4 regions of the Paenibacillus sp. FSL H8-0175 genome follow, and region 2 is predicted to be linked to each of the others. Evidence: riboswitches for the same ligand, from Rfam matches in the RefSeq annotation. Region 2 holds a riboswitch; each other region holds the start of a gene.
What was found. A riboswitch is a leader RNA that binds a small molecule or an ion and turns the genes downstream of it on or off. The one in region 2 is predicted to bind cyclic di-AMP.
Positions count from the first base shown of each region.

Region 1 (3,993 bases), 590 kb from region 2:
ACTGGATGCTGATCGTATGGATTATTTACTGCGTGATGCGTACTATACAGGTGTAAACTATGGAACCATCGACATTGATCGGATTTTGAGAATGCTTCGTCCTTATAATGGGCGGATTGTAGTAAAAGAATCAGGTATGCATGCCATTGAAGATTATTTAATGTCGCGTTATCAAATGTACTGGCAGGTATATTTTCATCCGGTGACGCGCAGCTCTGAAATTATTTTGCGTCAAATCTTCCGTAGAGCTAAAGAGTTGTTCCAAGAGGGGTACAAATTTCGCTTTATGATCGCTCCGCTGGAAGATCTCTTTCGAGGAGAAGTAACAGTGAAGCAATATTTAATGCTTGATGAGGCACTGGTACAGACTGCTTTTATGCAATGGACCCTTGAAGAAGATGAGTTATTAAGCGACTTGTGTACCCGTTTTATTCATCGTAAACTGTATAAATATGTAGAGATCGAGAATTTGGATACAGATATGATTACGGAAATCCGCAGCAGTTTTGCGGGAGCGGGACTTAACCCAGAATATGACTTAGAGATTGATTATCCGACAGATTTGCCTTATGATGTGTTCCGTCCAGGAGCAGCCTTCGACAATAATCAAATTTTACTGCTTGATCGGAATGAGCAATTGCGGGAAATTTCAGAGGTATCGGATATTGTGCGCTCAATAAGCGGGATTCATCGTGGCAGATATCACCTATATTTCCCACAGGATAAGCTGAAAAAAGCCCTTACACGGTTGCCCTCTTCTGTAGCAGAGATTTTTGCAAAATAATACAAATATTTATGGAACTATTGATAAAAACAACAAGGAGTGAGCTTTAAAATGTATCTGTTCGACACTCATACACATTTAGATGCGCCTCAATTCGACGAGGATCGCGAGGAAGTTATAGCTCGTGCAGTAGAGGCCGGAGTTAGCAAGATGATCAATATAGGATTTAATCGGGAAACGATCCCTTCAACGATGAAGCTGGCTGAATCTTATGATTATATTTATGCAGCGGTGGGCTGGCATCCACAGGATGCGATTGATATGAAAGAGGGGGACCTCGATTGGATCGCCTCTCTTTGCAGCCATGAGAAAGTGGTGGCCATCGGAGAGATTGGGTTGGATTATTATTGGGATACCTCTCCCAAGGATGTGCAGCAGGAGGTCTTCCGCAAACAAATTGGACTAGCCCGTGAACTAAAAATGCCAATCTGCATACATGACCGTGATGCCCATGAAGATGTCGTACGGATTTTACGGGAGGAAAAAGCAAATGAAATTGGTGGCGTAATGCATTCTTTCTCAGGCAGCTGGGAAACCGCAAAAATGTGTCTAGATCTAGGATTTCATTTGTCATTTGGAGGACCGATCACGTTCAAAAATGCCAGAGTGCCTAAAGAGGTGCTTGCACAGACGCCATTGGACCGATTATTGATCGAAACAGACGCTCCATATTTGACTCCACACCCCTTCCGAGGCAAGCGAAATGAGAGTGCTCATGTGAAGTTAGTAGCAGAGGCTGCGGCTGAAATTAAAGGGTTAACATGGGAAGAATTGGCTAAAATTACGTATGCGAACGCACTGGAACGATTTGGGATTGTCTGAAAACAGGAGTAAAACGGGTGAAAAATAGAGAATGGCCGATATATTAAACTTTTTTAATATAAAAACGGCTGATTATTACAATATTTTAACCATATATTTGCGTAAACGTGGTTGAATCGTCCTTTACAACATGCATCAAAACAGGATATCATCTTTTCAGTGATGTGAGCTGTTGTTATTGTGACAGCCATTGATTCATGGATCGTCTCGCTGAGTCTCCGTATGGAGAACGGGGGAACCAATATTGAACTGCCGCATGCCTGTATCTTGAATACGACTAGGAATTGCCGCAGAACAATATTTGATTTCTTCACGTGGTCTTTGGGGTGAATTTAAGGGCAACCGCCGTGAGCGGGTGACCTGAAATAGGGCGTCTCTCTTTCGTCCGAACCCGACAGCTAACCCCGTAAGCGCAAGTAAGAGAGGCAACCTCGTGCACAAACATTCCCGCGTATTCTGACATCGGAGAAGCCACGAAAGAGTCCTCAAGAGAACTCTTTTTAGGCTTCTTTATTTTTGAATAAACTGAATGTTGCCCGCATACTGTTATATAACAGGTGTGGGAGTAGCTGTGCCGAGCAGGCGATCCATGAGCAGGAGACGCTAAGTTAATACGTGCGTATCCTGTGACAATCTCAAATAGTTTCGTCAAAGAAATTCAGTCCTCATGATATACAAATTGACGACGAGGCTATGTAAGGAGGATGGAGAGAATGGGCTTATTCCAACCAGAGGTATCCCATGATTCGCAGTCATCCAGCAGGTCTTTCGCATTACGGTGGGAGCAAGTAAATACTCGCGTACTTTTACTTGCAGGTGTGATTTCAATCGCAATCGCGCTGTTAATTCTGCTGTACGTACACGGTCAAAGTAATAAACAATTAGTTTTAGTAATAGACGGGCAAACACAGACACTTGAAACGCGAGAAGCACTTCTTGGTGATGTGTTGGAGAAAGAGCAAATTTCGCTGCAGCCGCATGATGAATTATCTTTAGGTCTGAGTGATGAAATAAAAGACGGTGACCGTGTCGTTATCAATCGTGCGCAGAAATTTAGCCTTACTGCGGACGGAGCAACAAAAACGTTATATACGACCGAAGACACTATCGGTCAAGCGATTGACAAACTGGGTATCAACCTAGAAGGCTATGACAAGATTTTTCCTTCGTTAGACACCACCATCTCTGCTGACATGGAGATTAAGATCGTTCGTATCAACAAGCAAACGGTACAGCGAACAACTAACTTACCTTTCCGTGTTATTAAGACAGCAGATCCCTCCCTTACTGTGGGAACAGTTAGAGTGGCACAGGCAGGCAAACCAGGCGTCATGGTTCAGCATATTGAAAAGATCTATCAAGACGGAGAACTGGCCTCTATGCGCATGATCGGCAAGGAAGTACAAACGGTAACAAAAGATAAGATCATTGCCGTTGGTACTAAAGCACTTCCTAAGCCTACTGTAGTTGCTAAAGCTACAACAACTTCCAAATCAAGCACTACCTCCAAAACGACTAAAGTTAGCGCTAAGACTAAGAACGTCACAAGCAAGGCTGGCGTAGACTTTGAGTACAAGAAGATGATTAAGAACGTCTCCATGACAGCTTATTCGTCAGAAGAGCCAGGGATAGGTACTAAAACTGCCTCCGGAACACGCGTAACGGAAGGTCGTACAATTGCAGTAGATCCGAATGTAATTCCTATTGGCTGGTGGGTTTATATCGATGGGCTTGGATTCCGCCGTGCAGAGGATACTGGCGGTGCCATTAAAGGCAATAAAGTGGATGTCTATTATGATTCCCTGAGCCATGCTCGTAATTTCGGCCGTAAATCACGTACCGTTTATGTGATTGGACCTGTGAAACCAGAGCTTAACTAGAACTGAAGCTTTTGCAAAAAATCCTTTGATAAGCTATAGTGATGATAACCGTTAAGGAACGCTGGATGATCATTTCGTTGATCGCAGAGCAACCGCTCATCACTTATACATTCTTTAACCAAAAGAAGAGGAGCGAATCCTCTTCTTTTTGCTTTTTTTGGAAGGAGTCAAGAAATATGATTAAGGAATTAATCGTCGTTGAAGGCAAAAGCGATACCGTAGCCATTAAGCGTGCTGTAGAAGCGGATACCATTGAGACAGGCGGATCTGCTATAAACCGGACTGTAATTGCTAAGATCGCGCTTGCTATGGAACGTAGAGGGGTTATTATTCTTACGGACCCGGACCATGCTGGGGAGCGAATTCGTAAAATCGTTTCAGCGAAGGTGCCGGGCTGCAAGCATGCTTTTATTCCAGAGAAGGACGCAACTCGAAAAGGGGATATCGGTGTAGAGAATGCATCGCCAGAGGCGATTCGTCATGCGCTGCGTAATGTACATACCTCTT
Region 1 is NZ_CP150299.1:40,230-44,222, forward strand. Features, by position in the region: gene MHH46_RS00180 (HD domain-containing protein) at 1-784, shown strand, start outside; gene MHH46_RS00185 (TatD family hydrolase) at 836-1,606, shown strand; cyclic di-AMP (ydaO/yuaA leader) riboswitch at 1,805-2,034, shown strand; gene MHH46_RS00190 (3D domain-containing protein) at 2,320-3,486, shown strand; gene rnmV (ribonuclease M5) at 3,663-3,993, shown strand, end outside.
Region 1: it holds a riboswitch for cyclic di-AMP, as region 2 does, so the genes downstream of both, MHH46_RS00190 (3D domain-containing protein) here and MHH46_RS02790 (hypothetical protein) in region 2, are expected to answer to the same signal.

Region 2 (3,993 bases):
GTCATCATTGCTGTGAAAATCACCCAGCCCTGACGTTTGTTCTTAGCGAACAATCCGTACATATATGGCAAAGAGGCTGGCAGCATCCACATAGAGAGAATCTCCAGAACGTTCGTAAGTGGATTAGGGTTCTCAAAAGGATGTGCTGAATTGGCTCCGAAGAAGCCGCCACCATTCGTACCTAAGTGTTTAATTGATTCCAAAGAAGCGACTGGACCGATAGCGATTTGTTGCGTCTGCCCTTCAAGTGTAGTGACCTCAAGCGATGGCTTGAGCGTTTGTGGCACATGCAATCCTACCAGCACCAATGAAACTAGCAGAGCTAATGGAATGAATACACGAATATGTGCTTTTACGAAGTCCTCGAAAAAGTTCCCGACTGATTTCTGTCCTGTAATCCCTCTGACAAAAGCAACCGCAACAGAAAATCCGCTCGCTGCAGACGTGAACATCATCATCGTGATGACTGCCATTTGTGAAAAATACGATAGTCCCGTCTCCCCGCTATAATGCTGCAGGTTCGTATTGGTCATAAAGCTGATCACCGTATTGAATGAAAGCGTCTGTTCCATATCGGCAATTCCATTCGGGTTCAGCGGCAATCCCCGCTGTAATCTCAGAAAAATATAACTGAAAGCAACCAGTACGATATTAGTTAAAACAAAGCTGAGTGCATACTTCTTCCAGGACATTCCGTCCCGTTTTTTCAGGCCGATCAGCTTATAAATACCTTTCTCTGTGCCTGCAAACCAGCGATCCGTACGATTCGGTTCGTTAGAAAATACATGATATAAATACGTTCCCATCGGCTTGACCAGCAAGATGAGAATTACAATTACGACGACTATTTGCAAAATGCCCATGAATGCCCCTCCTTAAAATTTCTCAGGATGAATCAACGCGTAAACCAGATATATAAACAACAGTAGGGTAACAGCGATTACTAGAATCACAGCTTATCCCTCCCCGTATCCTCAACTACACCTGCGCACCAGCGCATAAAACCATAAAATAACCCGTAAATTACAGCTAACGAAGCCACCATATACAGATCCATCATATCTTCCGCACTCCTTCCATTATCCTTGATGAGGTGATCTATCAATTAGAAAATCAGCATCACCACTATGGGAATAGATTACATAGCTCGCACCAAGTCTTTTATAGACCAATCTAGGATTTATTGAACTTGTAATCACAAAAATCGGCTGTGTCGTCCAGGTACGGCACATCTGAATATAGCGGCAGCAAAGCGGAAAGCTGCTCTCAAACAGATATACCCTGCCTACCGGGAACGATGGGCGAAACCAAGTGCTCTGATGGCGGGTATCCACTAGAATAACCTGCTCAATCCCGAGCTCCTCAAGTAAAGCTTTCTCAGCCACATTGTTGGTTAATCCCGCCATCTTAATACCCCTGAACTTCAGAAGTTTAATGAAATGTTCTCCCGCCTTTGTAGGCGCACATACAAGCACATATTCATTCTGATCCGTCATCTTTTTTCTCCTCCTGCTCATTTACAACAAGGAGGCAACGAAAATCTCCGAAAGGATGTTGACCTATCGTCATTTTCGGGCACAACCTAAAGCTCGGTTGTGTCACGTCATTAGACGCTGCCTTACAAATACCGCTAATGATGAATTTAGCGACCTCTTAGGGGAGGCCTCCATAAATGCTTTGCTTCTAAGAGCACAGCAAAAAGCCACAAAGGATCTCCTCTGTGGCTCGCTAGCGGTCACATTGCACTCATCCTCTCTCCATACGCTTACGAGGTTAGCTGTCGGATTCGGGCGGTGAGAGTCGCCCTACCTGTATAGATGCGAGCTCACTCACACCCTCTACAGGATTCACCCCATAACCGGCTTCCGACTCTCACATCGGCTGCCGATTGTTGGTTCCCCCGCTTTCCTTACCGGAAATTAAGCGGATCAAATATTCGATTGTCGTTGAAACAGGAGTAATCATACTCTTATGCACGAAGACTTGTAAAACCTGAATGATGCCAAAATAATGCAAATTAAAAACTATTTTCCCATTAGATAGCGCTTACTTGATATCTAATCTCTCTATATCTCTTGTTTACTCGAGTTTGGAGCGTTTAATCGCTATCTATAATACATGTGATTTTATTCACCTTTTTAGAGCGAAAATACTGCAAATTCCCATTATAGGTAGAAACGCAAGAAGCTGAGGCTGAGCGAGAAAGAGGCGCGATAACACGCCATAAATACCTATTTACCTCGTTTTTCAGTCGTAGTCGGCAGGATATGGTTAAAATTGCTCTAAAAGAACATTTTCCGTTTTTTACAGAAAATCTTGAAAAGAGTATGATTCGGGTTGAATCTAATTCATGAAAAACAATCAACGCTGAGTTCCTGCATTCGCAGGGAACGGGGGAACCATCAGGCCATCTGGCCTACTTGGGGTGAATCCAAAGGAGACTGCATAAGTCTCAATAGGTAGGGCGACTCTCACCGTCCGAATCCGACAGCTAACCTCGTAAGCGTAAAGAGAGAGACCCTTGATCCGCCACGCTTTGGCCCAGGTATATCTGCCTGTAATCCAAAACCGCAGCAGAGGTCCTCCTCTTGCTGCGGTTTTTGCGTTACCTAAGCTTATTAGGTGATAGCACGCTGGATGGGGTGAATGTTTTGAAGCACTATTATTTAGGGATACATCAAGGGCTGCTTGAGCCGATAAGTCTAAATTACGTTTGTTTCGGGGCCTTGTGGTTCGAAGAACATAATCACAGGTACATTGTAGGCTATGCATTTGGCCAGAACCAGATCCAAGCCCTTCGCCAGTTCAGCACACCTTCTTCTTGTAAAGACTGTTTAGACTCTAAGATTGTATATGAGATATATAAAAAAATTCGAGAACAACAGCAGCAGCAGGATTGGTCATCACACCAAAAGCTCCCGTGGTTTACAGCCTTCAAGGAGCCTTGGAAAGATGTAAGCGCCGGTTGGTATGTCTTGAGATCCCGCAGCACCTTTCCCTTACATCTATCTGTTATACGAAAAGAGAAGTTCCGACTATGGCTAGAGCATACCGCAGTCTGTGAGAATAAAATGGAGATGCTCGCTTGTGTAGAAAAGGCTAGTGTCACTCATCATGTTGACTTAAAGCTTTTGGAAATCTAAGGAGGAACCCTACTATGGACCAGCGCAGACTATCCCGCATTGAAGTATTTGTATTGGATGAACCCGAGCCTATTCACTATGGAATGGAAGGGGCTGAAGGCTGCCGTTATGGTATTCTGAAGCTCACCTGTAAGGGAGGCTGCAGTTGGGGGGCTTGTCTGATCTCTGCCAACACCAAAAATTTCGATCTTATTAAATGGAGTTCTTTTTTACGGGCCATCTGTCATTGCCGTCTTGAAGAAGCGCTGGATAAGGTCCGCCGCGAAGGTTCAGATTGGGAGCAGGTTAAGCTTGAGCTAGTTCAGGGTGCTTTGCAGGATTTAAAGGCCAAGCTCCAGGGTAAATCCTTGGCAGGGCATATTCAGCAAGGGCGTCTGTACAGTGTTGCAGCAGGGGGGAGCAATTCCAGAAGTGAACGGCTCTACTACAAACCTTCCAAAGCTTTATCCACTGCCTCCCAGCAGAAACACAGTTGCCCGGAACCAGACACCGCCGATCTCATCAATAAATCCATCTCTTACTTTTCTATATTATAGATTCAAGCAAATCTCTCAATCTGAAAGGATCGTGTTCACCATGCCTGACCCCTTACCTCCCGAGTCCACCTACAGTACTAAATTTGCAGAGTGTGTTCAAAAGTATACTAATGAAGTCTACGTACTTAGTTCCATGTTGTTAGAACAATCTAATGAGGCAGACAAGATTACTATCCGCACCTTCACAGAGCTTCATAAAATATATCGTCAGGATGATTTTGATCCTCAGTTATTCTCTATCCACGCTTACCGCACTTGTATTCACCAGTGTGCTGATTCTTTTGCCCGGCGCTCGCTTCTATCGGCTAAGGCAT
Region 2 is NZ_CP150299.1:625,462-629,454, reverse strand. Features, by position in the region: gene kdpA (potassium-transporting ATPase subunit KdpA) at 1-863, opposite strand, end outside; gene kdpF (K(+)-transporting ATPase subunit F) at 876-953, opposite strand; gene MHH46_RS02790 (hypothetical protein) at 1,080-1,496, opposite strand; cyclic di-AMP (ydaO/yuaA leader) riboswitch at 1,747-1,936, opposite strand; cyclic di-AMP (ydaO/yuaA leader) riboswitch at 2,356-2,520, shown strand; gene MHH46_RS02785 (hypothetical protein) at 2,589-3,143, shown strand; gene MHH46_RS02780 (hypothetical protein) at 3,158-3,679, shown strand; gene MHH46_RS02775 (hypothetical protein) at 3,813-3,993, shown strand, end outside.

Region 3 (3,993 bases), 510 kb from region 2:
TTGTGACAAAAAAATGAACGAGAATACAATCATTCTCATGAAATATATGGTATTTAATATCATTTGTCATAGACCATGCAATAAAAAGGTTTGTCTCCTGTAGGTGTGCGGCGTTCATACGTATCTGTAATCGTAAATCCACATTTTTGATAAGTTCGAATGGCGCGTTGGTTCCAGGTCAGGACTTCTAGATCTATCTCACGATCAGGATAACGATTCAAGGCTGTCTGGACGATGGCATCTACGAATAGTTTGCCTAAACCATGGCCGCATAGATCGGGGCGCATCCCAACTCCTAAACGAACGACTCCTTCCATCGGGAACAACTGTGCGAATCCGCACAAAATCTCTTGTTCATTTAATATGGAGATATATTGTTCCTCCCGGAGCTGCGGATCGCCAAACTCGATGCCAAGAGCCTGCATCTGCTCCCACGGCATCCAGCCATAAATATTATATGGGGGCGTATAGCTCCACTTACAAATAGCTTCTCCGTGAATTGCCTCCATAGGAACAACATGAAAAGTTACCGAGGGATTTATCATAAGGTCAACGATCTCCTTTCACGAGGACATTGCTATATTACTAATTATATACAAAATGGGGGAGGTTCGACTCAGAAACTTTATATGAGAGGAATGTTTTACAAATTATGAGAGGGGTAAATAAGTAATAAGACAAAAAAACAAGCTCTCCTCCAAGAGTTACCTTGGAAAAGAGCCTATGTACGTTACTTATTGGACATCATCATTGTCTTCCGATTCAGCAGCAACCGATTGGTAAGCGTCTGTGCTCATAATGCGCTTAGCACCAACGTAGCGTTTCACGTAGTAGCTATCACTCAGAGAGCTAATCGTAACACCGCGTGAGGTAGAAGCGTGTGCGAACTTACCTTCACCGACATAAATGCCGACATGGGAGACACCTTTGCCACTTGTATTGAAGAATACAAGATCTCCGGCTCTTATATCATCACGGGAGATTGCTGTGCCCATTTGATATTGGGAACCTGATTGGTGTGGAAGGTTAATGCCAATCTTATCAAACACATACATTGTAAATCCGGAGCAATCAAATCCGTTAGTGGATATACCGCCGGATACGTATTTAGTACCGATGGCCTTGTCAATCACTTTATCCATTTTGGAATCTGCGAAAGCGCTTCCTGCTCCGATGGTGAGGATGATGGAAAAGCTTAGTACTGCTGCTGCTAACTTCTTCTTCAAAAGTGTATACCCCTTCCAAATGCCTACGAGGTTAGCTTAAGGGTTCGGTTGAAGGTCCCCTATGACCCCTCTATATAATGGAGGTCAATTCACCCAAAGTTGGTTCCCCCGTTTTCCTAATAGTTAGGAAACTCGGCTCATACTGTTGATTAGGATTAGCTTGTAATCAATACATGACAAAACCTTTGTAAATAACAACTTAATGATTACAAAAATGTTACTAAAATCTCACTGCGCTAATTGTAACAAACAGAAAGCCGCTTGGCAATCGTTTTTAACATATTAATGCAGAAAAATTGGCATTTTTACGGTAGAAAGGCATATGTAAGCGTTAATAATGACCTAATTTTTAATATAATTGCAATTTTTATCAAATAAACGTGTTTCAATTGGGCTCTATTAGTGTAAAAATATATTATGGAAAAAAGAAAAACCCGAATTTGATTACGGGAATAATCAGATTCAGGTTCATATAGTTGTAATTATGAGGTTATAGTTGTGAGGAAGGTTTCAATCGAAGGCTACAGCTTGATAAGCTGAAGTACTCATTACTCTTTTAGCGCCAACATAACGATTGGCCCAGTAGGCCTGACTGAGTGAAGTGATGGTCACTCCACGCGAAGAGGACGATTGTGCGAATTTTCCGTTTCCAACATAAATGCCGACATGGGATACTCCATTGCCAAGTGTGTTAAAGAACACTAGATCACCAGAACGCAGATTGCTTTTGGATACAGCAGTTCCAACGCTATATTGAGCTTTTGATGTACGAGGTAAAGTAAGACCCACATTCTTGAATACATATTTTGTAAATCCAGAGCAATCAAATCCGGCAGTGCTTGTACCTCCGGTTTTATAGGCAACTCCAATAGTCTTTGAGATTACAGTGTCCATCTTAGAGTCGGCAAAGGCGCTTCCTCCACCAATAGATAATGCCATTACAAGTCCTAGCGCCGCAGCGACGCATTTTTTTCTTAAATTATGTCTTTTCAAAAGATGTACTCCTTCCAAGGCCTGCGAGGTTAGCTTAAGGGTTCGGTAGAAGATTCCCTATGATCCCTGTAAAGCGAGATCAATTCACCCAAAATATGGTTCCCCCACTTCCCGGTGCAAAGGAATTAGGCGTGTTAAGCACCAAGAGAATGACGTTTCGACAGTTACACTTACGATAAATACATTTAGTTATGTAGGAATCGTTTCAATTGATTACAAAATTGTTACTAATAGCACAGGACTTATTGTAACAGAGCTTTTATGATTTTGCAAATACTCTTAAGTTATCCGTAATGAGAAAAAGTCCCAGCTCCTGAATACAGGAATTGGGACCTTTTTATTATGTCAAATAAGGTTAATTTATTGTGGAAATGCTTTGCTACACCATAGATGATATTGTGCAGAGATTCCCCACATTTTTAAGAGCGTAGAAGGTAGTGGTGAGATTTGCCGTATTATAAGTGCCGGCAGGCCGGGACAGAACAGACCCGTCAGTCCGCACACTAGCAGTAAGAGCAAGCCTCCCGCACCAAGTACAATGGAAACACCTATAGCAGGAATCAGTGACCGCAAGCAGATGAACAGTGAGGAGAACATTCCTGTACCGCCGGTGTAACCAAACTGCATATATAGAAGAAACAGGCGCACGATAAAAATATATATAAGCCATGCCAATACGTATGGTACTAAATGAAGTAACAAAGTGTAGTTAAACAAAGAGGATAAGAACAGCCCGTACATTTTTGGAGCAAGCCAGTAAAGCGGCAGCAGGGTCAGCACCCATTCGATTAGGCTAAAGACTAAGACAGGTAGTCCATAGATCTTCATGCCGGGGAAAAAGAACAGCCCGCGCTCGCCCTTTCGCTCCTGGTGCAGCTCATGCAGCAATCCTGCCCTTATGAAAGGAGAAAGCAGAAGTCGCAAGACAACAAGTCCTAGAAGCATCCATAACCAAGTGCGTATCGCAGGGTCAGTATTCAAGCTGAACTGTCCCTCGATATAATACAACAGTCTGCCCATACCGCTGCCGCCGGCGTCTTTATCTGGATAGCGCAGTAGAATTGGAATAATAGCAGATCGGATGAAACCATACATAAAGTAGCCCCAGAGCAGTCGGTAGATGAAGAGCAGAATTAAAATATAAAATTGCTCCTTCATGCTTTGCCAGCCGCGGGTTATCGATGTTCTCACAATCATTCACCTCACCAGACAAGAGTTCCGAGCACGGTTTCAAGTAGTTTAGTTACACTTAACGTCCAGCGAGAGAGCGTCTTGGGCTCTATTTCCGCCAGCCTAAAGTTGTTTAAATGTTTGCTCTCCAATAAGATGGAATGCTCAGGGTCAATCTCAGCAGAGAGAAGAGGCTTATCGCTTAACAATTGAAACGTAGTCTCTGCTCCATCACCGTTCCAGACCCGCTGCACCGAAGAGCTGTCGGCGAATGTGAATTTCACGGGAACATCAACGTAATGGCTCCCTTTGTTTGAAATCTTCACTAATGATTCGTAGCTTTGAGCATCGCCGCTGTTATTTTTTTTAAAAGTAATCGTATCTACTGAGAAGTCAGGCGCACCATCACCATAAATATAGTCATCGAAATAGGCCTGCCATGATTTTTTGGTTACCTTCTCAACGACTTTCTGAAAATCTGACGTAGCGGGATGCTGGAAACGGAACTTACGAGCGTAGGAGGACATGATGCTGTTCATTGCTTTGGTACCTACCTGGCGTTCGATATCTTTAAGTACAAGCTTGCCGCGGATATAAACATTTC
Region 3 is NZ_CP150299.1:112,428-116,420, forward strand. Features, by position in the region: gene MHH46_RS00535 (GNAT family N-acetyltransferase) at 60-545, opposite strand; gene MHH46_RS00540 (C40 family peptidase) at 735-1,226, opposite strand; cyclic di-AMP (ydaO/yuaA leader) riboswitch at 1,232-1,374, opposite strand; gene MHH46_RS00545 (C40 family peptidase) at 1,737-2,165, opposite strand; cyclic di-AMP (ydaO/yuaA leader) riboswitch at 2,223-2,361, opposite strand; gene MHH46_RS00550 (hypothetical protein) at 2,580-3,410, opposite strand; gene MHH46_RS00555 (M1 family metallopeptidase) at 3,422-3,993, opposite strand, start outside.
Region 3: it holds a riboswitch for cyclic di-AMP, as region 2 does, so the genes downstream of both, MHH46_RS00545 (C40 family peptidase) here and MHH46_RS02790 (hypothetical protein) in region 2, are expected to answer to the same signal.

Region 4 (3,993 bases), 1.8 Mb from region 2:
TTTCATTAGGACCAATGAGTACCATAACATCGCCTTCACTCAAATAATCATGGGCAGTTGGAGCGACGATTATTCCGCTTTCCCTATTTAGGGCAACAATACTGCAGCCATATTTAGCTCTTGTATTTAAATCAGACAAGCTTCTGCCGTTCATGCAGGACGGTACGGTCAGCTCGACAATTTTATAATCCTTGGACAGTTCAATATAATCCAGCAAATTGGGCGTCACCAGCTGATGTGCCACACGAATCCCCATATCCCGCTCCGGAAAAATAACCCGATCAACCCCCAGCCGCGACAGTGCGCGGCCATGAAGGATAGAGATTGCCTTAGCCACCACTTGCTTGACTCCAATCTCCTTCAACAAAATGGCCGCCAGAATGCTTCTCTCCATATTGTCACCAATCGCAACAATCCCACAATCAAAGTTCCGTACACCAAGCGAGCGCATAATTCCCTCATCTGTAGCATCTGCTACTACCGTATGCGTCAGCTGATCGCTCATTTCCTCCACGCGTTCTTCATGGTGGTCAATGCCGAGCACCTCGTAGCCCATTTCCATCAGCTCAAGCGCCAGGCTTGAACCGAAGCGACCTAAGCCGATTACTACAAATTGCTGTGCTTTCATTTCTAATTAACTCCTATCCAATAATTATTTTACCTTCCGGATACTTATACAGTGGTTTACCCTGTTTGGGACCGAGTGCATACGCTAAGGTTAGTGGACCTAGCCGACCTGCAAACATCGTCAGACAGAGTAGAATCTTACCGATCGCTGACAGTTCCGGAGTTAGCCCCATAGTCAGTCCTACCGTAGCAAAGGCGGAGGTCGTCTCAAACAAGATTGCCAAGAAATTACTGTCTTCAGTTGTGGAGAGTATCATCGACACAGAGGCGATTAACAACAAAGCCAGCAGCGTGATCGTTAATGCCTTGTAGATGCGCTCTTGAGCCAGCCGATAACGGAACAACACAACATCTTCCCGTCCACGCAGCATAGCAATTACAGCACCAATCATCATCGTAAAGGTTGTTGTCTTAATCCCCCCGCCCGTTGAGCCCGGAGAAGCACCAATAAACATAAGAATCACTATAAAAAATTGTGTAGCCTGCCGAAGTCCAGCAATATCTACTGTGTTCGCGCCAGCCGTACGGGGAGACACGGATTGAAAGAAGGCCGATAATATTTTACCGCCGAAATTCAGTGAACCCAGGGTACGAGTGTTAGTAAACTCAAATATAAAAATAACCAAAGCTCCGATCAGAATCAGCCCTGTGCTGGTGGACAAGACAACTTTACTATGTAGAGACAGCCTGCGGGTTACCCGAAACTCCACCAGATCTGACATTACAATAAAACCAATCCCGCCGGAGACAATCAGAAACATCACAATAATATTCACAAGCGGATCATATACATAATCAGTTAAACTGCGAAAATCCCCAAAAATATCGAACCCCGCATTATTAAACATAGACACCGCATGAAATATGCCATAATAAATCGCTTTTCCCAACGGCATATCAAAAGCCCAGCGAATAGACAGCAGCACAGCGGCACAGCCTTCTATGACAAGAGAATATATGAGGACTCTCCGGATCAGTCGCACAATTCCTTCCATAGAGCCTTGATTCATGGCTTCCTGTAGGATTAGCCTGTCCCGCAAAGATATTTTACGCTTTAACACCAGTGAAAATAGAGTGGCCATGGTCATAAAACCTAAGCCGCCGATCTGGATCAGGATCATAATTACGGTTTTCCCAAAAATGGTGAACGAAGTTCCGGTATCCAGCACAACAAGCCCTGTAACACAGGTTGCCGACGTTGAAGTAAATAATGCATCAATAAATTCCACGGAATTCCCGCTTGTGCTTGAGATGGGCAGCATAAGCAGCAAGGCCCCTATCAGAATGATCGATGCAAAACCAAGCACCAGTATCTGCGGCGGCGAGAGCTTCAGAAACTTAAATTCAGAAATCCTGCGAAACTGTGAAGCCACTTTGCTCACCTTCTTATCAAAAATTCCAACAAAAAAAGCACTGGAAAACCAATGCTGACTTGGTTCCTGCAGTAAATTAGCCTACGAGGTTAGCTGTCGGATTCGGACTGTGCAGGCTGCCCTATTCGTTCCCAGAACGAAATTCACCCCTGATGAAAGTGCCATTTATCGTGTACACTCCACTTTTCATCACTTCTTATGGTTCCCCCGTTTTCACCAGAAATTCGGCTACTATACAATTGCATACAAATTATATACGTTATTTAGTGAATTCACAAAGACACAATTAATGCTCATTCACATGAAAAAATGCGGTTTAAAGAGACTGCATCAAAAGGAGTGCCTTTTCTCATCACTTTTCCGTGTTTTCCCTGCAATTACACCGATTCTCATCATTCGTGCAGAAATGAACACGATAAAATTCATGGTATAAATTCACATGACTATTCTATACTATCTCTATTACCCATAAAAAGAACATATAATGTTTTTTGTAACCAACCAGGCACTAATACTATAATGGAACATAACATTGTCAGTACATAACAAGGAGGCGTTACATGAATCCCGTCGGCCAGCCCTTACAGCAACGTGCCCTCTCCAAGAGGCTCATCATCTCGGGCATTATCGGTCTTATTCTATTTATTATGTTTCAGATTTCCCCTTCACTGCTTAGTAGCCCTACAGGTGAAGATACCACCGTCATTAGCAAGGCAGAAGCCCGTGACCAAGCCATATTATTCGCAGAACAAAAGCTCAACTACACCGAAGCACCAAACGATCAATGGAATGTACTTTACCAGACGGACTCTTCCTTTTATGGTTATATGTCTCGCGAGAAGCTTGTGGAGGACTACACCAAGAAAAAATTGGATCAAAAATATCCTTTTGATGTCTTTCGGGCAACGCTTACTCCTTCAGCGGAGCAAGAACCGCAAATCATCGTTGACCTCAATATGTATACCGGTAAGATTGTCGCTTTCTCAAAGGCTGCAAAAGTTGTCTCCGAAGAGGGGTCAGGCATCGCTTCCGTTGGTGCAAAAGAGGACAAGGGAGCTGACCTCACTCTAGCGCAGAAGGAGAATCTTGCTCGTCCTTGGCTTCAGGAATGGGAAGTAAATCCTGCCAAGCTACAAATTGAATCGAATACAGGAAGCCATGGGCTAGTGTATACGGATAGTACTGTTCAGGTCGGCGAATCCTTATTGCACTATTATTTTGATTTCAGTGGAGAGCAGGTATCCAGCTTTAATGCCGGATTCACTGCACCGGCTTGGCATACCTCCTACGTACAAGGACAGACCTCTTTAGCGGAAAAGCTAACATTATTCGGTTACGGTATACCCACACTGATTTTAGGAATTCTGGCACTCGTCTACAGTATTCTTAGAAGAGAGCATACTTCCTTTAAACGTGGAGTATTCCTAAGCTCAGCCTATTTTGTAATCATGATGATCAGCACCTATAATATGCTGCCTGAATCAACGGGCGAAGGGCTAGAAGCACAGATTACCTCTGTCATTATGTTTATCATTTATGCTTTGTACAGCCTGCTGATGTCCTCCTTGCTCTACTTCTCTTTAGTGGGCGGTAATGGCCTATGGCGAAAAGAGGAAGGCATGAACCCTTGGCCCCGCGCCAAAGAGCCCGGCTATGGACAATATGTGTTGGACAGTATCCGGGCTGGATACATCTGGGCTTTCGTTCTGCTAGGGGTGCAGACGGTTATGTTCATCATATTATCGTTTACCTTGCACAATTGGTCTACTACAGACGCCACCCAATCTCCTTATAACATGAGATATGCTTGGCTTCTGCCTATCGTCGCATGGCTCGCTGGTTTATCTGAGGAAGCCATTTATCGCTTTTTCGGAATTCCTATGCTGAAAAAGGTGTTCCGGAACACTTTTATCGCTTGCTTGATCACCACGCTGGTTTGGGCGTTTGGCCATACGTTATATCCGATCTATCCCATCAGCTCCCGTCCCATTGA
Region 4 is NZ_CP150299.1:5,989,218-5,993,210, forward strand. Features, by position in the region: gene MHH46_RS26510 (TrkA family potassium uptake protein) at 1-628, opposite strand, end outside; gene MHH46_RS26515 (TrkH family potassium uptake protein) at 642-2,000, opposite strand; cyclic di-AMP (ydaO/yuaA leader) riboswitch at 2,065-2,240, opposite strand; gene MHH46_RS26520 (CPBP family intramembrane glutamic endopeptidase) at 2,561-3,993, shown strand, end outside.
Region 4: it holds a riboswitch for cyclic di-AMP, as region 2 does, so the genes downstream of both, MHH46_RS26515 (TrkH family potassium uptake protein) here and MHH46_RS02790 (hypothetical protein) in region 2, are expected to answer to the same signal.